DNA from 2 places in the Brachybacterium sp. genome. Region 1 is predicted to be linked to the other one. Evidence: riboswitches for the same ligand, from Rfam matches in the RefSeq annotation. Region 1 holds a riboswitch; the other holds the start of a gene.

What was found. A riboswitch is a leader RNA that binds a small molecule or an ion and turns the genes downstream of it on or off. The one in region 1 is predicted to bind FMN.
Region 2: it holds a riboswitch for FMN, as region 1 does, so the genes downstream of both, ribD (bifunctional diaminohydroxyphosphoribosylaminopyrimidine deaminase/5-amino-6-(5-phosphoribosylamino)uracil reductase RibD) here and pnuC (nicotinamide riboside transporter PnuC) in region 1, are expected to answer to the same signal.

The regions. Positions count from the first base shown of each region.
Region 1 covers NZ_JBQDLF010000001.1:161,890-172,972, forward strand. The annotation lists gene fmt (methionyl-tRNA formyltransferase) at 1-239, shown strand, start outside; gene ACTH43_RS00775 (transcription antitermination factor NusB) at 236-1,825, shown strand; gene rpe (ribulose-phosphate 3-epimerase) at 1,822-2,508, shown strand; FMN riboswitch at 2,678-2,795, shown strand; gene pnuC (nicotinamide riboside transporter PnuC) at 2,888-3,595, shown strand; gene ACTH43_RS00790 (phosphoribosyl-ATP diphosphatase) at 3,657-3,920, shown strand; gene hisG (ATP phosphoribosyltransferase) at 4,111-4,968, shown strand; gene ACTH43_RS00800 (PH domain-containing protein) at 4,976-5,440, shown strand; gene ACTH43_RS00805 (DUF3866 family protein) at 5,544-6,659, opposite strand; gene ACTH43_RS00810 (WYL domain-containing protein) at 6,727-8,718, shown strand; gene tatA (Sec-independent protein translocase subunit TatA) at 8,851-9,177, shown strand; gene tatC (twin-arginine translocase subunit TatC) at 9,339-10,172, shown strand; gene ACTH43_RS00825 (diacylglycerol/lipid kinase family protein) at 10,169-11,083, shown strand, end outside.
Region 2 covers NZ_JBQDLF010000024.1:37,046-48,128, reverse strand. The annotation lists gene gyrA (DNA gyrase subunit A) at 1-578, opposite strand, end outside; gene gyrB (DNA topoisomerase (ATP-hydrolyzing) subunit B) at 665-2,809, opposite strand; gene ribH (6,7-dimethyl-8-ribityllumazine synthase) at 3,239-3,748, opposite strand; gene ACTH43_RS10805 (bifunctional 3,4-dihydroxy-2-butanone-4-phosphate synthase/GTP cyclohydrolase II) at 3,745-4,995, opposite strand; gene ACTH43_RS10800 (riboflavin synthase) at 4,992-5,606, opposite strand; gene ribD (bifunctional diaminohydroxyphosphoribosylaminopyrimidine deaminase/5-amino-6-(5-phosphoribosylamino)uracil reductase RibD) at 5,730-6,788, opposite strand; FMN riboswitch at 6,915-7,044, opposite strand; gene ACTH43_RS10790 (DciA family protein) at 7,213-7,884, opposite strand; gene recF (DNA replication/repair protein RecF) at 8,103-9,362, opposite strand; gene dnaN (DNA polymerase III subunit beta) at 9,382-10,506, opposite strand.

The DNA.
Region 1 (11,083 bases):
GCGCCCGCACGAAGATCCTGGGCGTCGAACGCGCCCCGGAGCACCCTCCGCTGCCACCCGGACAGATCGCGGCCACCAAGCGCCAGATGCTTGTGGGCACCGGCACCGGGGTGATCGCCCTGGCGACCCTCGCCCCGGCCGGCAAGCGGCCGATGCGGGCCGCGGACTGGGCCCGCGGTGCGGGCCTCGCCCCCGATGCCCGATTCACCAGCCAGTCGCAGGACGGAGTCACCGCATGAACCAGGACCGACGCAGCAATCAGGACCGCGGCCGACGCGACGAGAACCCGCAGCGAGACCAGCGCGACCAGCACGGCCGTTCCCGCTCCGGCTCGCGCGGGCAGGGAGGCCCCCGCCGCGGCTATTCCGAGTCACGGCCGGCCGAGCGGGCACGCCGCTCCACCCCCTCCCGCCAGGTCGCCTTCGAAGGGCTGCGGATGGTGCGCGAGGAGGACTCCTACGCGAACCTGGTGCTGCCCCGGCTGCTGCGCAGCCACCACGTCTCCGGCCGCGACGCCGCCTTCACCACCGAGCTGTTCTACGGCTCCCTGCGCGCACAGGGACGGCTCGACGCGGTCATCACCGCCTGCGTGGATCGCCCACTGGCCAAGATCGACCCGCCGCTGCTGGACGTCATCCGGCTCGGCGCCTACCAGCTGCTGGACATGAGCGTCGCCCCACACGCGGCGACCTCCGAGACCGTGGCCCTGGCCCGTTCCGTGGTCGGCGCCGGTGCGGCGAGCTTCGCCAACGCCGTGCTGCGCCGGGTGGGGGAGAAGGACCTCGAGCAGTGGCTGCTCGAGGTCGCCCCCGACCGCGAGCAGGATCCCACCGGGCACCTCGCCGTGGTGCACTCCCATCCGCGCTGGGTGGTCCGCGCCCTGAGCGACGCGCTGGCCGGCCACGGCCGCTCGCGCGACGAGATCGATGAACTGCTGGCCGCCCAGAACGCGGCGCCGGCGGTCTCCCTCGTGATGCGACCGGGCCTCACCGATCTCGACGAGCTGATCGACCACGGCGCGAGCCAGGGCCGGCTGAGCATCTTCGCGGCCTCCTGGCCCTCCGGCGACCCCGGCGGCATGGACCCGGTCAAGGAGGGCCGCGTCGCCGTGCAGGACGAGGGCAGCCAGCTCGCCGCCCTCGCCCTCGCGCTCGGCGCCGACGACCTGGTCCTCGCCGAGGACCACCACTGGCTGGACCTCTGCGCAGGCCCCGGCGGCAAGGCCGCGCTGCTGGGCGGGCTGACCGTCGGCCATGACGCGGACCTGCTGGCGGTCGAGCTCCAGGAGCATCGCACCGAGCTCGTCAACCGGGCCGTGGCGACGCTGCAGGAGGCCGGCTGCGAGATCACCACCCGCACCGCCGACGGCACCACCATCGGCAGCGAGCTGCCCGGCCGCTTCTCCCGCGTCCTCGCCGACGTCCCCTGCTCCGGGCTCGGTGCCCTGCGGCGCCGCCCCGAAGCCCGCTGGCGCCGCACCCCCGCCGACATCGGCCAGCTGGGCGGGATCCAGCGCGGGCTGCTCACCTCGGCCCTGGACGCCGCCGCGCCCGGGGGAGTGGTGGCCTATGTGACCTGCTCCCCGCACCTGGCCGAGACCCGCCTGATCGTCGCCGACGTGCTCAAGCGGCGCGACGACATCGAGCAGCTCGACGCGCGCGACGCGGTGCGCGCCGGGATGCTCCCCGCAGTCCGGCAGGACGTCGAGCTGGGCGAGGGCCCCGCGGTCCAGCTGTGGCCCCACGTCCACGGCACCGATGCGATGTACATCCACCTGCTGCGCAAGCAGCCCGCCCCCACCGAGGAAGGACTCCCGACGGCATGATCACCCCGTACTCGACCGACGGCCACTACATCCACCCCAGCATCCTCAACGCCGACTTCATGAGCATCGGCAGCGAGCTCGACAAGATCTCCAGCGCCGACAGCGTCCACGTCGATGTGATGGACAACCATTTCGTGCCGAACCTGACCTTCGGTCCCTCGATGGTCGAGCAGATCGTCGAGCGCAGCACGATCCCGGTCGATGCGCACCTGATGATCGCCGACGCCGACACCGAGGCTCCCGCCTATGCGGAGGCCGGTGCCGCGTCCGTCACCTTCCACCTGGAGGCCGCCCGGGCCCCGGTCAAGCTCGCCCGTGACCTGCGCAGGAAGAACGTGCAGGTCGGCGTCGGCCTTCGACCTGCTTCCGCGGTCGAGCCGATCCTCGACATCATCGGCGAGTTCGACATGCTGCTGATCATGACCGTCGAGCCCGGCTTCGGCGGCCAGAGCTTCCTGGACACCATGCTCCCCAAGATCCGTCGGGCGCGCGCGGCGATCAGCGGGGCCAACCTCGAGGTGTCGATCCAGGTCGACGGCGGGGTCAGCCGGGAGACCATCGAGCGCTGCGCGGAGGCCGGGGCGAACGTCTTCGTGGCGGGGTCTGCGATCTATCGGGCCCAGGATGCGGCCGCTGAGATCTCTGCCCTGCGCGAACTTGCCCGGGGCCACGCCGCCCATTGACCTGCGGCTGCGCCGCCCCCTGACCTGCGCCACGCCGCCCACTGACCTGCGGCTGCGCCTCCTGCTGATCAGCGCGGTCGCCTCCACCGTGTCCCCCGCCCCGTCACCTGCGTTCATGCGCTCTCCGGTGGCGGGGCCGACGGTCTAGGATGATCTGGTCACGACCAGTGACGTGCTCCGGGGTCGGTGAAATTCCGAGCCGGCGGTGATAGTCCGCGACCCGCTTCGGCGGTGGAGCCGGTGAAATTCCGGCGCCGACAGTACAGCCTGGATGAGAGGCGCACGTCCTGCATGTCCCAGGGCGCCCTCGGCGCGCGCTGGCGCCATGCCGGAACCCTTTTCCCCCGGAGCCACTGCATCCGACGGCGAAAGGACCGACATGGATTTTCTGCAGTGGCTCTTCGACGCGCGAATCGATTTCGCGGGCGGACAGTTCCTACTCCTGCGAGAGGTGCTCGGCAACGTCTTCGGACTGCTCAGCGCCCTCGGCGGCATGCGACGGAAGGTATGGGCCTGGCCCATCGGCATCGTCGGCAATGTGCTGCTGCTGACGGTGTTCATGGGCTCGGTGTTCGGCAACCCGAACTCCGTGGACCTGCTGGGGCAGGCCGGACGCCAGGTGATGTTCATCGCCACCAGCATCTACGGCTGGCAGCGGTGGCGGCAGGCGAAGCACGACGGCGGCACCGCAGTGGAGCCCGAGTGGGCCTCCTGGGGGACTCGCGTCCTGCTGCTGGTCGCGCTGGTGGGCGGCACCGCAGCGCTGACCCCCCTGTTCCGGATGCTCGGCTCCTATGAGCCGGTCTGGGCTGACGCCTGGATCTTCATGGGCAGCCTGCTGGCGACCTTCGGGATGGCCAAGGGCTGGGTCGAGTTCTGGCTGATCTGGGTCGCGGTCGACATCGTCGGCGTCCCGCTGCTGCTCGATGCCGGGTACTACGCGAGCGCATTCATGTATCTCTTCTACGGAGCCTTCACCCTGACGGGGTTCTTCGTCTGGTGGGGTGTGCGCAGCCGCCGCCAGGTGGAGGAGACGCGGGTGACGGTGGAGACCGCCCATCTCGATCCCACGGTGCGCAAGGAGTGACTCGCCTTCCAGCAGGTGGTCCTCTGAACGGGCCACCTGCCGGAACGCGTATCCTGTCGGCGTGAAGGATTTCGAGGCACTGTTCGCCGAGCTGACTGAGAAGGCCCGTACCCGACCTGAGGGGTCGGGCACCGTCCGCGAACTCGATGGCGGGGTCCATCAGATCGGCAAGAAGATCGTCGAAGAGGCCGCCGAGGTGTGGATGGCCTGCGAGCACGAGACCCATGAGGACGCCGCCATGGAGATCAGCCAGCTGCTCTATCACGTGCAGGTGATGATGATCGCCAAGGGCATCTCGCTCGAAGACGTCTACCGACAGCTCTGACCCGCCAGCTCTGACCCACCAGCTCCGACCCGCGCCGGTCTGCGGTCGAAGGTTCGCACCCGGTCCCGCGGTCTCCGGCTCTTCCGCCGTTGCCTCCGCATCCTCCGGGCTTGCAGCGTCTCGCCGCCTCCATCCTGTTCCTCTCCGTCCCACCCCCACTCGTGGCCGCCGCGGCGGCCGAGGAGGATCCGTGCTCCGCATCGCCGTCCCCAACAAGGGCGCCCTGTCCGATCCCGCCGCCGATCTGCTCCAGGAGGCCGGCTACCGGCGCCGCGGCACGGCCAAGGAGCTCGTCGTGGTCGACGAGGAGAACGGCGTCGAGCTGTTCCACCTGCGCCCGCGGGACATCGCGGTGTACGTGGGCTCCGGCACGGTGGACGTCGGCATCACCGGCCAGGACATGCTGCTGGACTCCCGCACCCCGGCCGATGAGATCCTGCCGCTGGGCTTCGCGCGGTCGACCTTCCGCTTCGCCGCGCCAGCGGGAACCCGCCGCGACGCCTCGGAGCTGCAGGGCGCCCGCATCGCCACCAGCTACGAGAACCTCGTCGAGGACTACCTCGCCGAGCGCGGCGTCACCGCCGAGGTGGTGCACCTCGACGGGGCCGTCGAATCCTCGATCCGGCTCGGGGTCGCGGATGTGATCGCCGATGTCGTCGAGACCGGCAGCACGCTCCGCCAGGCGGGCCTCGAGCCCTTCGGCGAGGCGATCATGACCAGCGAAGCGGTCCTCTTCTCCCGCCCCGGGCTCGAGCTCGACGAGGACGGCACCCACTCCCTCGAGGTCCTCGCGCGACGCATCCGCGGGGTGCTGGTGGCGCGCGAGTACGTGATGCTCGACTACGACATCCCCACGGCCCTGCTCGAGCGCGCCGTCGAGATCACCCCCGGCCTGCAGTCTCCGACGGTCTCCCCGCTGCACGGCGGGGAGTGGTCCGCGGTGCGCGCGATGGTGGACACCCGCTCCGCCCACCGCATGATGGATGACCTCTACGACGCCGGGGCCCGCGCGATCCTGGTCACCGCGATCCAGGCCTGCCGCATCTGAGACGCCGATGAGCACCCCCGCAGCGGATCAGCAGCCGGGGGAGAGCCGTGCCTCGATCGTGCTGCGTCCCCGGGCGGTACGGGTGGCCGCCTACCTCAGCGCCACCATCGTGATGGCGGGGATGATCGGCGGCGCGGTGATGATCACCAGCTTCCAATGGGGTGGACGGCTCGGACTGGTCGCCGTCGGCGTGCTGGTCTTCATCTTCTGCCATCTCGAGGCCTCGGTGACGGTCACCGCCCGCCCCGAGGTGCTGGTCGTGCGCAACCTGATGAGCACCCGCACCCTGGAGTGGGCCGAGGTGATCGGGATCAGCTTCCCGATGGGCGACCCCTGGGCGCACCTGGACCTGGCCGACGGCTCGACCCTCGCCCTGCACGCGATACAGCGCTACGACGGCGATCGGGCGATCGCCGCTGCGCATCTGCTGCTGGGGCTGGTGCAGGAACGGGGCGAAGCGGTCGGCGACTGAGCTCGATCGTCGTCACGAGGCTCTCGGGGCCTGAGATCGGTCCTCGCAACGAGGCTCTCAGGGCCTGAGCTCGGTCGTCGGGCTGGGGGCTCAGGGACCGGCGTCAGGCCCGCGGCGCGAGGGACGCGGCGCAGCGTCCCGCGAGCGCCGCGTACTGGAACGCCCAGGGATCCTCCGCCAGAGTGCGACCCATCGTGGTCATCCGCACCGGCATGTCCTCCAGCGCATCCCGCAGGCCCTTGGCATCGACCTCGGTGAGCTGGTGCCGCACTCCGCGCTTCTCCGCCGGCTTGAGGATCGTGGTTTTCACCTGTTTCCGTACAGACTCATGAAATGCGTTGTACCGGCTGTCGTTGCGGGGGAGCACGGGCAGGTGGACAGGGGCGAGCAGCGCACGGCCATAGGTGGTCGAAGAATGATGGGACAGGCCCCGATGTCGCTTGCGCTCATCGGCACCGGAGACCCGCAGCGTCGCGACGGGGCGGCCGCCGAGCACCGAGGCGGCATGGACCGCCTCGGCCGCCTGCACTCCGGAGAATCCCCAGCCGGTTCCGGTGCCCAGATTGCCGGGCCCCTGGATCACGATCGCGACGTCGGCGCCGACCACGTGCTTCGCCCCGAGCAGCGCCGAGTGCACGGTCACTGCTTCGAGGTCGCCGCCGAAGGACTGCCCGGCGCTGATCACCGAGGCCAACAGATCCGCTTCCCGCAGCCGGGCCGCGATGCGGGAGTAGGCCGCCGGCAGCGCGGCGGCGTCGGTGTGCACGTAGGCGATCTTCGCGGTGCGCCGCTCGGCCCGGATGCCCGCAATGATGGCGGGCAGCGAGGAGTGGAGATCCGCGACCACCACCGGCATCCCGTCGATGCTCTTCGCGGCGCGGACCGTCTCGTAGTGCTCCCCGTCGGGATCGTCGAGCGCGTCGACCATGGTCTGCATCGGGGTGTACCTGGCCTTGACCATGTGGCCGCTGGTCTCCGTCGCCTCGGGAAGCACATCGAGGCGGGCCACCACCATGGCGTCCCCGCCGGTGCCCAGCTCGCGGCGCAGGGCATTGGTGTTCAGCAGCACCCGTTCGCCCAGCTGGGGCTGACCGGTCAGCTCTCGGAAGGCGATCGCGGTGATCGTCCCCGCATCGTCATCGAGCTCGATCTCGAACCGATCCACACCGTGCCAGGAGCTCAGTGCGTCCTTCACGGTTCCCCGTTCCCATCGCAGCATGAGCACAGCCTAGAGCCGCGGCGCGGAAGCGGCCCATTCGGCCGGTCCGGACGGATAGTCTGACCGGGTGGCTTCGAAGAATGTGGAGAGACTCCTCAACGTCATCATGACGATCGGCTCACGGCGACGGATCGATCGCGCCAAGCTCTTCTCCGTCATCCCCGATTACGCGAATGCGGTCTCCGACCAGGCCGCGGAGCGGATGTTCGAGCGCGACAAGGCCGCCATCCTCGAGCTCGGCCTGCCCCTGGCGACCGAGCGCGATGTGCTCGACGAGAACACGGTGTACTACCGGATCGAGACGGCACGCTCCGGAGCGGTGCTGGATCTCACCACGGAGGAGTACACGGTGCTGCTCGCGGCGAGCCGTGCCTGGGATGCGGCAGCAGCCGGCGGAGCGGCCCGCCGGGTCCGCTCCAAGCTGCTGAGCCTCGGGCATGACGCCGACCCCGATCTGCTGCGACGCACCCCGCGCGGTGCGGTCGAGTCGCTGCCCGTGCTCTCGCCGCTGCTGGACTCGGTCGTGGGCGGCAGGTCCGTCCGCTTCACCTATCGCGCCACCCACGGAGCCCCGGCGGAGCGCCGGGTCGAGCCCTGGGTCGTCGGGGTGCACGAGGGCCACTGGTACATCTACGGCTGGGACCTGGATCGTTCTGCGCCACGCCTCTTCCGTGCCTCGCGCATCGAATCCTTCCCGGCTGACCTCGCTGCGGCTCAGCAGCCCCGGCCCGAGGACACGGATCTCTCCGGAGTCCTCGGGCGCATGCTCGACAGTGACGACCGGGATTCCGCGGTGCTGCGCGCAGCACCGTACAAGGCACTGTCGCTGCGCGACCGGGCGGGGGCGCCGCTCGAGGCTGAGCGCCTCACGCTGCCGAGCCTCCCGCGTCCCGCCGCTCGTCGCCTGCTGCTGGGCGATATCCGCTGGGTCGAGCTGCTCGAGCCGCAGCCCTGGCGGGAGGAGCTCGCCCAGGTGCTGAGCTCGATCGCGGACCTGCATGCGCAGGAGCCGCAGCTCTCGGAGCTCCAGGAGGCGACCGGCCGCCCGACGCCCAGGATCCGGCTCACCCCGCAGAGCGGCGACCACCTCTCACGGCTGATCTCCGCCGCGTCCTATGTGCTCAGCCGTGGCGAGGCTGATCTGGCGGAGCTGGCCGAAGCCCTCGACATCACTGAGAAGCAGCTGGTGACAGATCTGCAGGTGCTGTTCGTCTGCGGCGATATGGGTGACGGCTGGGAGGACCTGATCGAGGCGGAGTGGGAGCACGGAACGGTGCGGGTGCGCAACGCCGAGCCGCTCCGTCGTGCCCTGAGCCTCAGCGCAGTGGAGATCACCGCGCTGCTAGCAGGGCTGGCAGCTCTCGAGCCCGTCGCAGGCCAGGCCGAGCAGACAGTGGCCGCGGCACGAGCGAAGCTGCTGGCCGGTGTGACCGGCAGCCCCGACGACTCCGCGCAGGTGCCCACTCGATCCGACCTGGCCGACGCGATCACCGCCGACGAGATGGCCGCCCGCACCGCGGACCGCGCGGAGACGGTCCTCGCCGCTGTGCATGGCGCGCTGCGCGCGCAGCCCGGCGCGGAGGACGGACAGCTCGTGATCCGCTATTCCTCCTCCGACCGGCCCGGCACCAGCGTGCGCAGGATCCGGCCGCTGCGCATCGAGAGCGATGGCGTGCGCTCCTACCTGCTCGCCGACTGCGAGCTCGCCGGGGCCCAGCGCCGGTTCCGCCTGGACCGCGTGGTCGAGATCCTGCCCGCCGGCACCGCCATTAGCCGCGCCGACGCGGGGGAGCAGCAGGCCCTGGCCGGGCGCGTCGAGGGGGAGGTCTGGCTCCGGCTCGAACCTGCCGGGCATTGGATCGCCGAGTCGTTCGGGGCCGCCGAGATGCGGGACGGCGGGGACGGCGAGGCCTTCGCCCGGCTGGACTCGCCGCTGCTGGCGCCGCTGGTGGATGCGGTGCTGGAATCCGCCGGTGCGGCCGAGGTGCTCTCGCCGTGTGATCTCAGAGACACGATCGTGACCGTTGCAAGAGATGGCGCGGTACGTCACACCTCGTAGGAGCCGTTACGCTGGGACGACCCGCCGTGCGGTGGGCCGAGTCGCCACCGTGGCGACCCGTCCGGCGCCCAGTCCGCTGTGGGATGATAGGTGCGCCCGCGCCGTCTCGTGGCGCTGTTGAAAGGGACTTCCATGAACTTCTTCCGCAACCCCTGGGCGATCGTCCTGCTGATCGTGCTGGTGATCCTTCTGTTCGGGGCCAACAAGCTCCCGGGTCTCGCCCGCAACATGGGCAAGTCGATGCGCATCTTCAAGAGTGAGGTCGAGGAGCTCCGCGGCGAGGAGAAGCCCGCCGACGAGGACGAGGAGGACGATCGTCCGGCCCGCTCCACGCGCCCGCGTGAGGACCGCGACAGCCGTTCCCACGACGACCGCGAGTACAACCCTCGCGATGACGCGGACCGCGGCCGCGAGCCGATCCGCGCCCACGACGACGACGATTCCTACCGTCGCGACTGAGCATCTCGGCGCAGAGCGCGCCGTCGACAGCGGGCCCGGGTGGGAGACCGTCCGGACCCGGAGCGCTGGGAGGAAGCAGACCCGTGGCGAGTGATACGCAGGGACGCGAGCAGACCGAATCGGAGCCCGCGAATAAGTCACGCAGGGACCCCGAAGGACGGATGTCGCTCGGCGAGCATCTCGTCGAGCTGCGCAACAGGCTGATGATCAGCGCGATCACCGTCCTGCTGCTCTCCATCGTGGGCTGGTTCCTGTTCCCGTGGGTCTTCGACGCCGTCAAGGCGCCGATCGAGGCAGCCAGCGAGGACTCCGAGCTCCAGTCGCTGATCAACTTCCAGGGCGTGGGCCAGGGCCTGAACGTCAAGCTGCAGATGGCCGCGTACATCGGCCTGATCCTGTCCTCACCGATGATCATCGCCCAGATCTGGCTGTTCGTGATGCCGGGCCTGCACAAGAACGAGCGCAAGTACGCCATCGGCTTCTTCGGCAGCGCGATCCCGCTGTTCTTCGTCGGCTGCGTGGCCGGTTACTGGGCCGTCAGCCAGCTGGTGCCGGTGCTGATGAGCTTCACGCCCACCGAGGGCTCGGTCTCGCAGATCATCCCCTACGACCAGTACCTCGCGCTGCTGATCAAGACCATGCTCGCCTTCGGCATCGCCTTCGTGATGCCGGTGGTGATGGTCCTGCTGAACTTCATGGGGCTGGTCAGCGGCAAGGCGATGCTCAAGGCGTGGCGCTGGATCATCTTCCTGAGCTTCGCCTTCACCGCCGTCATGGTCCCCACCCCGGAGCCGATCACGCTGATCGCGATGTCCGCAGCGATCGCCAGCCTCTTCTTCGGTGCGATCGTCATCTCGCTGATCCACGATCGGCGCAAGGCGCGCAGGTCCGGTGACGAGGACCTCGACGATGACCAGGCCAGCAGCATCGACGACGAGGTGGAGAAGATCGACGGCCCGTCCCGCCTGGACGACGCCGACGGGGACGGGCGGTGAGCAGGCTCCGTGTGGGTCTGCTCGCGAATCCCACCGCTGCACAGGGAGCCGCTCACCGGGTCGGCCGCCAGGTCGGCCATCTGCTGCGGCTGGCCGGGATCTCCGTGGTGGACCTCTCCGCCACCTCCGCCCACCTCGCCCGGGCCCGCGCCGAGGAGATCCGCGACTCCCTGACCGCATTGGTGGTCGTCGGCGGTGACGGCACCGTCTCGCTCGGCGCCGAGATCGTGGCCGGCTCCCCGGTGCGGCTCGGGATCGTCCCTGCCGGCAGCGGCAATGACTTCGCGCGCGCCCTCGGGCTGACGATCAACGATCCGGAGGAGTCCACCCGGGCCCTCCTCCACGCCCTGTCGCGCCCGGTGGTGACGATCGACGCGATCGAGATCATCGCCGCCGGCGAGCATGCGCTGCCGCATCGCTCGCTCGCCCTGGGCAACGTGAACCTGGGCTTCGATGCCCTGGTCAACGCACGTGCCAACAGCTCTCGGGCCCGCCACACGGTCCGCTATACGACGGCCCTGATGCGCGAGCTGCCCGCCTTCACCCCCCTGCCCTACTGGCTCGAGATCGACGGGGGCGAGCGGATCGAGCTGGACGCCACGATCCTGACCCTGTGCAGCTCCGGGATCTTCGGCGGCGGGATGAAGATCGTCCCCGAGTCGCGGATCGATGACGGCATGCTCGAGCTGGTCACCGTCGCCGGGCTGGGCCGCAGCCAGCTGCTGCGCTTCTTCCCGCGCGTCTACCGGGGCACGCACACCACCCTGGACGCGGTGAAGATCCAGCCCGTGCGCGAGGTGACCGTCGGCCTGCGCCACGGCCGGGCACTGCGCGCCTACGCGGATGGCGAGCCCCGCTCGCTGCTGCCGCTGACAGCACGGGTGCTGCCCGGAGCGGTGCGGCTGCTCGCC
Region 2 (11,083 bases), on a different contig from region 1:
GGGGCCATCTTGCACTCGGTGTATCGCGGGGCGGCGGCGCCGTCATCACCGGCGGAGCCGAAGTTGCCCTGGCCCAGGATCAGCGGATAGCGCAGCGACCAGGGCTGCACCAGGCGCACCATGGCGTCGTAGATGGCGCTGTCGCCGTGGGGGTGGTAGTTGCCCATGACCTCGCCGACGACCTTCGCGGACTTCGAGAAGGAGCGGTCGGGGCGGTAGCCGCCGTCGTACATCGCGTAGACGATGCGGCGGTGGACGGGCTTGAGACCGTCGCGGACGTCCGGCAGAGCGCGCGAGACGATGACGCTCATCGCGTAGTCGAGGTAGGAGCGCTGCATCTCCTGATTCAGATCGACCTGCGTGATGCGGTCGACCTCGTGCTCGTCCAGCGGATCCACCAGGGTGACCGTGCGCGAGGCGGCCTCCTCGGCGGAGATCTCGTGGGCGCCCTCGGGCGTCTCCTGGCCACCGATGCCGGCGCTCTGCGCGGGGGTGGTCTCCTCGCCCGGGGTCTGCTCCGGGCTCGGGTCCTGGTCGGGGCGCGGGGTCTCGTCTGGGTTCTGCGGGGTGTCACTCATGGGGCACAGGGCCTTTCCGGTGGGGCCGATGGGTCAGGGGCTCCCGGGGGCGCACGGCGGGCCGGCGCCGCCCCGGGGGCCGACGATCAGATGTCGAGGAAGCGGACGTCCTTGGCGTTCTCCTGGATGAAGCGGCGCCGGGACTCGACGTCATCCCCCATCAGGACGGAGAAGATGGTGTCCGCATCGGCGGCCTCATCGACCGTGACCTGCTTCAGCGTGCGCGTGTTGGTGTCCATGGTGGTGGACTGGAGTTCCTTCCAGTCCATCTCGCCCAGACCCTTGTAGCGCTGGATGCCGTTGTCCCGGGGGATCCGACGGCCCGCCGCGCGGCCCGCCTCGAGACGCTCGTCCCGCTCGACGTCGCTGAAGACGTACTCGTGCGGGGCGTTGGACCACTTCAGGCGGAACAGCGGCGGCATCGCGATGAACACATGGCCCAGCTCGATCAGCGGTCGCATGTAGCGGAACAGGAGCGTCAGCAGCAGGGTGCAGATGTGCTGGCCGTCGACGTCGGCATCCGCCATCAGGATGATCTTGTGGTACCTCAGCTTGGTGGCGTCGAAGTCCTCGCCGATGCCGGTGCCGAAGGCGGTGATCAGGGACCTGACCTCCTGGTTGTCCAGGGCCCGGTCCAGACGCGCCTTCTCGACGTTCAGGATCTTTCCGCGGATGGGCAGGATCGCCTGGGTGCGCGGATCCCGGCCCATCACGGCCGAGCCGCCGGCGGAGTCGCCCTCGACGATGAAGATCTCGGACTCGGCGGGGTTGCGCGAGGCGCAGTCGCGCAGCTTGCCGGGCATGCCGCCGGTCTCCAGCGGGGACTTGCGACGGGTGGCGTCGCGGGCCTTGCGGGCCGCCTCGCGGGCGGCCGCGGCGGCCTGGCCCTTCATGACGATGGACTTGGCCTCCTGCGGGTGGGAGACGAACCAGTCCTGGAGCTGATCGGTCATCACCTTGACCATGAAGGTGCGGGCGATGGTGTTGCCGAGCTTGGTCTTGGTCTGGCCCTCGAACTGCGGCTCGCCGAGCTTCACGGAGATGACCGCGGTCAGACCCTCGCGGATGTCCTCGCCGGTGAGGTTGGCGTCCTTCTCCTTGAGCAGGCCCTGGGCGCGGCCGTAGCGGTTCACGATCGAGGTGAGCGAGGAGCGGAAGCCCTCCTCGTGGGTGCCGCCCTCGTGGGTGTTGATCGTGTTGGCGTAGGTGTGCACTGACTCCGAGTAGGCGCCGGTCCACTGCATCGCGACCTCGACGCTGATGTGCGCGTCGGTGTCCTCGGACTCGAAGGAGATGATGTCGGGGTGGATCACCTCGGCCCGCTTGGAGGTGTTGATGAACTCGACGAAGTCCTGCAGGCCGCGCTCGTAGTGGTACGAGATGGTGCGGGGGCCCTTGTCCTTCTCGGCGCCCTCCGCCTCGAGCTCGACGTCGACGATGTCGTCCTCGCCGTCGTCTCCCTGTTCCGGGAGGCGCTCGTCGGTCAGGGTGATGCGCAGTCCCTTGTTCAGGAACGCCATCTGCTGGAACCGCTTGCGCAGCGTCTCGAAGTCGTAGACGGTCTCGTCGAAGATCTCGTCGTCGGCCCAGAAGCTGATGGTGGTGCCGGTCTCGGTGGCCTCCTCGCCCTTCTCGAGCGGGGCCAGCGGGACGCCGCGGCTGTACGCCTGGCGCCAGACGTAACCCTGGCGGCGGATCTCGACCTCCATCCGGATGGACAGGGCGTTGACCACGGAGGAGCCGACGCCGTGCAGACCGCCGGAGACCGCATAGCCGCCGCCGCCGAACTTGCCGCCGGCGTGCAGGACGGTGAGCACGAGCTCGACCGCAGGCTTGCCCTCGGTGGGGTGCATGTCCACCGGGATGCCGCGGGCGTGGTCCACCACGCGCACGCCGCCGTCGGCCAGCAGCGTGACCTCGATGGTGTCGCCGTGACCGGCCATCGCCTCGTCCACCGAGTTGTCGACGATCTCCTGGACCATGTGGTGCAGGCCGCGCTCACCAGTGGAGCCGATGTACATGCCCGGACGCTTGCGGACCGCCTCGAGGCCCTCGAGGACCGTGATGTCCGAGGCCTCGTAGTGCTCGGGCGCACGGGCCGCACGCTCTCCGGCGGTGGGCTCCGTCGAGCCGGACTCGACCGGCACGGCACCCTCGCCCGGCACGGGGGTTGGGTCCGTCGTGCCCACGGGCACGTCCTGATCGGGCATGGGGCGGTCGCTGTCGCTCACCTGATGTGGCTCCTCGCAGTCCAGGGTCCCTCGGTCGGGAGAGCGCCGAGGGTGGTTCAGCAGACCAGGCGGACGGGACCGCCGACTCTTCGCACAGGCGGCCCACTGATGCCCGCGCGCGTGCGCGCGTGAGACATCCGTAGGCCACGGCGATCGAGCCGACAGCATCGAGTCCACGAGGACGTCGGAGGACGTCGGCCGAACCTCCCTGATTCTAGCGGAAATCGTCTCCTGAACCTATTCTCATGGCCAGTTCTGTGGACAACGCGACCCGGAACGGCCCTCAGATGGCCTGGAACCCCCTCGATTTCGACATCAACCTCCGTGGGACGGGGTCCCGTACCCCTCCCCGGGTCCTGTCGCGGCACAGGGGCGCCTGGCGTGCTCGCACCAGACGCCCCGATAGCCTCGGGCTCGCGGGAGCTCCCCTCAGCCTCGCGGGAGCTCCGAGGAGGCTCCGGCGCCGCTCCCGTTCAGCTCTCTCAGCACGCTCGCGGTGATCAGCGCAGCGGCCACCGCCTCGTAGCCCTTGTCCTCGCGCGAGTCCGCAAGCCCCGCCCGATCGAGCGCCTGCTCCTCGTCGTCGCAGGTCAGCAGGCCGAATCCGATCGGCACGCCGTGATCCAGGGCGACCCGGTTCAGGCCGTCCGTCGCCGCGGAGCACACATACTCGAAGTGCGGGGTGCCGCCGCGGATCACGACGCCGAGCGCCACGACCGCGTCGTGCTCGCGGGCCAGGGCGTCCGCGATCACCGGCAGCTCGAAGGAGCCGGGGGCGCGCACGACGGTCGGGGCGGTGATGCCGGCTTCGGCGGCGCCTCGCAGAGCGCCGGCGAGCAGTCCGTCCATGACCTGCTCATGCCAGGACGCCGCGACGATCGCGAGCCGGGTGGTGGGCTGGTGGGGGATCTGGGTGGTGGGGCTTCCGTGGCCGCTCATGCGGTCTCTCCTTCGAGGTGGGTGGTGGGGAGGTCGGGGAGATCGCGGAGGCGATGTCCCAGTCGGTCCCGCTTGGTGGTCAGATAGGTGAGGTTCTCAGGGGTCGGATGGGTGGTGAGGTCGGTGGTGCCGGCGACCTCGACGCCCCCGCCCACCAGGGCGTGGGCCTTCTCGGGGTTGTGGGTGAGCAGCTCGACGGCGCGCACCCCGAGGTGGGCGAGGATGCCGGGGACCGCGGCGAAGGAGCGGGCGTCCACCGGCAGGCCGAGGTCGAGGTTCGCGTCGACGGTGTCCCGCCCTGCGTCCTGCAGGGCGTAGGCGCGCAGCTTCTCGACCAGGCCGATGCCGCGGCCCTCATGGCCGCGCAGCAGGATCAGCACCCCTCGCCCGGCCGCGTCGATGCGGGCCAGGGACTCCTGCAGCTGGGGACCGCAGTCGCAGCGGCGGGAGCCGAAGACATCCCCGGTGACGCATTCGGAGTGCACCCGGGTGAGCACCGGGCCACCGGCGGTGACGTCTCCGCGCACCAGCACCAGGTGCTCGGCGGTGCCCTCGCGCACGGCGAGCGCCTGGAAGGTGCCGTGAGGGGTGGGCAGCGGGACCGGCGCCGTGATCTCGAGGGCTGGCTGATCCTCCCGCCTGCGGTATGCGGCGAGGTGCTCGATCGAGATCATCGCCAGGCCGTGCTCGTCGGCGAACTCGCGCAGGGCGGGGCCGCGCATCATCTCGCCGTCGTCGTGGACGAGCTCGACGATCATCCCCACCGCGGGCAGGCCGGCGAGGCGGGTGAGGTCGACGGCCGCCTCGGTGTGGCCGCGACGTTCGAGCACGCCGCCGGGCTTCGCGCGCAGAGGGAGCACGTGACCGGGACGGATGAGGTCTCCGGGCACGGTGTCCGCTCCGGCGAGGACCCGGAGGGTGCGGGCACGGTCGGAGGCGCTGATGCCGGTGGTCACGCCCTCGCTAGCGTCGACGCTCACGGTGTAGGCGGTGCGCAGCGGGTCGGCGTTCTCCCGCACCATGAGCGGCAGCTCGAGGGCGTCGGCCCGCTCTCCGCTCATCGGGGCGCACAGCAGACCGCTCGAGTGGCGCACGGCGAAGCCGATCAGGGCGGGGGTCGCGGCGGAGGCGGCCAGGATCAGGTCGCCCTCGTTCTCGCGGTCCTCGTCGTCGACGACGACCACGGCGTGACCGGCGGCGATCGCGGCGATCGCCTCCTCGACGGGATCCAGGCGCAGGGCGGTCATCGGGTCTCCTCAGTGGTGGGCAGCAGGCTTGCGGTGAGCTTCTCGACGTACTTCGCCAGCACGTCCACCTCGAGGTTCACGCGGTCGCCGACGTCGCGGCCACCGAGGGTGGTGCGGGCGAGGGTCTCGGGGATCAGGCCGATCGTGACCTGGTCTCCCTCGATCTCGGCGACGGTGAGGCTCACGCCGTCCACGGCGAGGGAGCCCTTCGCCACGACGTAACGCGCCAGACCGGCAGGCAGCGCGAGGTGCAGCAGGGTGGTCCCCTCCGCCTCCTCACGCCCGCTGACCTCGCCGACGCCGTCGACGTGGCCCTGCACGATGTGGCCGTCCAGGCGGCCGCCCGCCCGCACGCATCGCTCGAGATTCACGCGGTGCCCGGGCGCGAGGTCGCCGAGGGAGGTCGCGGCGAGGGTGGTGGAGATGACGTCCGCGCTCCAGAGCTCGCCCTCGTGCGCGGTCACGGTCAGGCAGCAGCCGTTCACGGCGATCGAGTCGCCGAGGGCGATGCCATCGAGCACGTGCGGGGAACGGATCTGCAGGCGGGTGGGATCGGCGCCCGGGGTGAGCGACTCGACGGTGCCGAGCTCTTCGATGATGCCGGTGAACATGAGGGTCCTTCCAGGTCAGGCGGGATGGGTAAGGCGGTGGGGACCAGACAGTGGGGATCAGACGGTGCGAATCTGACGGTGCGGTTCAGGCGATGCGGTTCAGGTGTCGCACGTCAGACGGCGCTAGTTGGCTGGTGGAGAGGGCCGGATGCGGGGGCGGAGGGTGAGGCGCAGATCCGTCGGCCCCTCCGGTGAGCGCAGCGGAGTGACATCGACCAGGTCCAGATCGAGCCGGTCGGTGAGGGTGGTGATGGAGAGGTCCGCGACGGCGGGGCGGCCGGCCCCGAGCAGCGTCGGGGCGAGGTGGAGGATCAGCTCATCCACCAGGCCCTCCCGCAGGAAGGCGGCGGCGAGGGTGGGCCCTCCTTCGAGCAGCACATGCCGGGCACCGCGATCGAACAGCTCCGCGAGGGCGGCCGACGGGTCGCGGGTGAGCAGCCGGATCTCCTCGCCGGCACCGTCGATGGCGGGCAGCGTGGGCGCCTCGCCGATGCCCATCACGGCCCGCAGCGGCTGTCGCGGATGCAGTGTCCCGTCGGGCCGACGGGCCGTGAGGGCTGGGTGGTCGATCCGGGCCGTGCCGGTGCCCACCAGCACGGTGTCGCAGGTGGTGCGCAGGAGGTGGACCTCTTCGCGGGCTGCGGGGCCGGTGATCCACTGGCTGGTGCCGTCGGCGGCGGCCGCGCGGCCATCGAGGGTGAGGGCGATCTTGGCGGTGACCAGGGGACGCTCGTGCCGCAGTCCGTGTTCCCAGCCTCGGTTGAGGGCTGCCGCAGCGCCGGCGAGATCGTCCGGTACGTCGAGCACGACGTCGATCCCGGCCTCGCGCAGGCGCTGGATGCCGCCACTCGCGACGGGGTTCGGATCGCGGCGGGCGATGATCACCCGGTGGATGCCGGCCTCGATCAGCGCCTCGGCGCAAGGGCCGGTGCGGCCCACATGGTTGCAGGGCTCGAGGGTGACCACGGCGGTCGCACCGGTCACGGGGACGGTCGCGCGGGAGAGGGCGTCGGCCTCGGCGTGCGGGGTGCCGGCGCCTCGATGGTGACCCTCGGCGAGGACCTCTCCGGCGGGGCTCAGCAGCACACAGCCCACACGGGGGTTCGGGCCCAGGGGCACCACGGGATCGGCCGCGATCTCGAGGGCTCGGCGCAGGGCCTGCCGCTCGGCATCCTTCAACATGGTCTCTCCTCCGGTCCGCTGCTCGCGGTCCCGGAGGGAGAGGAAGGGTGTGCGGAGACGACGTCACCCAGGGGTCACCGTACGGCGCACCGAGGTGCGCGATGGCGGATCGCCCGGGGACATCGTTCGCGTGCGCTTCCCATCCGGACTCTTACCGTCGGTCCAGGAGTTTCACCTGGTCAGCCGAGGGCCAGAGGCCATCGGGTCGCGGACTATCACCGCCGGCTCGGAATTTCACCGACCCCAGTGCACGCGAGCTTCATCAGCTCGTCAGGAGCCACCGTAGCAGGGCGCCGCCGGGAGATGACGGGGCGTGAACTGCGCATCACATCAGCCGGGACATCGTCCCCGTCCCTCACAGCATGTCGATCAGGCACTGCCTCATCCGCTGATCTCCTGCCGTTCGTCCCTCACAGCACGTCGATCAGCCGTAGGTGTCCCGGGGGCCGCGCCAGGTCACGGTGCGGCGGCCCTTCTTCCAGGTGCGCTCGGCCGCGGCGGGACCGGTCACCTTCAGCTCGGAGATCACATGGGAGCCCACATGCTCCTCGATCGTGGTGATCAGCTGGGGAGTGAGCATCCGCAGCTGCGAGGCCCAGGCAGAGGAGGACGCGCTGACCACCAGCACACCGTCGTCGAGGGACACCGGGCGGCAGTGGGTGGCGAGCCGTTCGCCGACGATCTCGTCCCACTCCTCGAGCACCCGCCCGGCGTTCATCCCCGCATTCCAGCCGAGGTTTCCCAGCACCTTCTTCAGCACGTTCTCGATCCCCTGCGGATCGCGCGGGTCGGGCCGGGATCCAGAATAGCCTGGGGCCCGGCCGGAACGGTCTCGCACGTCCCTGGCCTGCGTCTTCGCGGAGATGGGGAACAGTCCGCGGTCCCGAGCCGCGGCCCGAGAGCGGTTCACCGTGCGCCGGGCGAGCTCGAAGGGATCCTGCGGGGTGGGAAGCTGCGGCGGATCGAAGAGCACCTCGACGGCAGCGCCAGAGCGGTTCGCATAATCGTCGGCGGTGTGGTCGTCGGCGTCGTACGGATCGAACGAGCGGATGCTCGGCTCGAATCCAGATGCACGATCCGGCTCGTGGTCCGGCATCCGGCGGACCTCCGGGCGGTCACGACCCGGCCGGGTCGCGGACTGATCCGCCGCAGATCGCCGCGCGGGCGGAGGCGTGGATCCGCGCTCAGTCTCGGCGGCTGAGCTGTTCCCGCCGGACCAGGTGCCCAGGTCATAGGGGTTCGCGAGGCGGGGACGGGCAGTTCCGTCACCGCGGCCAGCACCGCCTTTTCGGCTCGTTCCACCGGCACGGCCCGTCACAGCCCGCCGCCGTTCTGACGTGGCACTGCCTCTCCCAGGCTCACCTCGACCACGTGGATCTCGCCGTCCAGAGAATCTGGGATGTCGGAATCGTTGGCGGTGGTGATCAGCACCTGGGAGGCACCGGTGACGATCCGACCCAGCCGCTCGCGGCGATAGGCGTCGAGCTCGCTGAACACGTCATCGAGGATCAGGATCGGCTCGCCGTCACCGAGATCCCCTTCTTCGAGACGCAGCAGATCGTAGGAGGCCAGCCTCAGGGCGAGGGCGAGCGACCAGGACTCGCCATGGCTCGCATAGCCCTTGGCCGGGAACTCGTGCAGCCGGATCTCCATGTCGTCGCGGTGGGGTCCGGTGAGGGTGGCCCCGCGATCGATCTCCTCGTCGTGCCGGGCGGCGAGCATCTCCAGCATCCGGTCGTGGATCTCGCGCGTGGCGGGGAGGGTGCCCGGCAGGGTGCCCAGTCCGTCGAGCACCTCGGAGCGGTAGAGGATGTCCGCCGGGGAACTGACCTCGCCCCGCTGATCAGGAGGGAGATCCAGCGCCTGGTCTGCGCCTTCGTCGGTGGCGACGCGCAGGTACGAGTAGCCGAGGTGGGGGCGCAGGCGGTTGACCAGATGGAGGCGGGCGCGCAGCAGCTCCGCGCCATGGCGGGCGAGCTGCTGGTCCCAGACCTCGAGGGTCGAGGCAGCGGTGTCTGCGGGATCCAGCCCGCCGACGCTGCGGCCGCTTCCGCCGCGGCGCATCGACCGCATCTGCTTGAGCAGGTTGCCGCGCTGTTTGAGCACCCGGTCGTAATCGGCCTTGACCGAGGCGTAGCGCGGGGCGATGACGAACAGCAGCTCATCGAGGAATCGGCGGCGGCCTTCGGGATCGGCCTTCACCAGGCCCAGGTCCTCGGGGGCGAAGAGCACCGCCCGGACCTCGCCGAGCAGATCGCGCAGGCGGGAGATGTTCTGTCCCTGCCGCCGTGCCCGGTTGGACTTGCCCGGCGTGATCTCGAGGTCGATCTGGAGCGGCCGACCCGCACGCAGGAAACTCGCACGGATGATCGCGGTGCTCTCGCCGCGGTGGACGAGGGCGGCGTCGTGCGGGACCCGATGGCTGGACAGGGTCGCGAGGTACCACAGGGCCTCGACGATGTTGGTCTTGCCCTGCCCGTTCTTCCCCACCAGCACGGTGATGCCGGGCTGAACCGGCAGGGAGAGCCGCTGGTAGGAGCGGTAATCGGTGAGTTCGAGCGAGGTCAGCTGCACGGAGGGAGCACTCCCTCCCTCAGATCCGCATCGGCATGATCAGGTACTTGTACGAGTTGTCGGGCTCACCCTCGAGGGAGTCCTGACCGGTCATCACGGAGGGCTTGATCGAGTCGGTGAAGGTGAGCCGGGCGAACTCGGTGCCCAGGGCACCGAGGCCGTCGAGCAGGAACCCGGAGTTGAAGCCGACCACGAGGTCCTCGCCCTGGAGATGCGCCTCAAGCACCTCGCTGGCCTGGGCGTCGTCGCCGGCGCCGGCCTCAAGGGCGACCTGACCCTCGGTGAAGGACAGCCGCACGGGGGTGTTCCGCTCGGCGACCAGGGAGACGCGCTTGACCGCGTCGATCAGGCTGCCGGTGGAGACCACGGCGGTGATCGCCGAGGTGTCCGGGAACAGGCGACGCACGGGCGGGTAATCGCCGTCGACCAGCGTGGAGGTGGTGCGACGACCGCCGGCCTCGAAACCGATGAGGTTCGCCGAGGAGTCATCGGACAGTGCGATCTCGACGCTGCCGCCGGTGGAGAGCGAGCGTGCCACCTCGTGGAGGGTGCGGCCTCGGACCAGGGCGGTGAGCTCGGTGCTGGGGGTCGACGGGTTCCAGGTCAGCTCGCGCAATGCCAGGCGGTAGCGGTCGGTGGACATCAGCGTCATCGTCTCGCCGGAGATCTCGACCTTCACGCCGGTCAGCAGCGGGAGGGTGTCGTCCTTCGAAGCCGCGACGGTGACCTGCGAGATCGCCTCGGCGAACACGTCCGCCGCGACGGAGCCGGCCACCGGGGGCATGCTCGGAAGCTGCGGGTACTCCTCGACGGGGAGGGTCGCCAGGGCGAAGCGGGCGCTGCCGCAGCGGACCTGGAGCTTGGTCCCCTCGAGCGCGATGGAGACGTCCTTGTTCGGCAGGGCCCGGACGATGTCGGAGAGCATCCGTCCCTGGACGAGCACCTCACCGGGCTGCTCGATCTCGGCCTCGAGCCGGATCTGGGCGCTGACCTCGTAGTCGAAGGTCGAGAACTGCAGTTCGCCGCCGGCTTCGGCAACGATCCGCACCCCCTGCAGGATCGGCATCGCCGGACGGACGGGGAGGGTACGGGTGGCCCAGGAGACGGCGTCGCCGAGGACGCCGCGATCGAGGTGGAACTTCACCGTTGCCACTCCTTCGCAGTGGTCGAATGACGGAATCAGATCGACCGCGTCATGTGCCGCGGCCGAACCGAGCACAGCGTATCGGTTCCTGAGGACTCTCGCCGACACACCGGGAAGGATCCTTGACTTCCATGGTCACCGGACCCCGCTTCAGCCGTGGTGAGAACATCTGCTCGCGCACTCATCCCGCCGTGTTCCCCGGGAGCCGACCCCTCCTGGTCCCGGCTTCCTGTCGTTCCCCAGCACCCAGAATCACAGGCTCTGCGGTCGCTCCCGAGCAGCCCTCCCCGTCCACATCCCCGTCGAGCAAGTACTTACAGTCCTCTTCTTCACGACTGTGGATCTGGTGGATAACCGTCATCACTGCAGGTCACTACGATCTCCATCGGCGTGGACGGATCGTTGAGGAGTGTCAGCGCGTCGTGCGTCGGCTGTGCATGGAGGCACTGATCGAGGGAATTCTTGTCATTCGCCCGTGCACATCGGCTCCTGCAGGAACAGCTGTAGTTCCACAGTTTCCACAGAGTTATCCACAATTGGGGAGAACTCCGTGTTGACCTGCTCTGTTCTTCTCCGG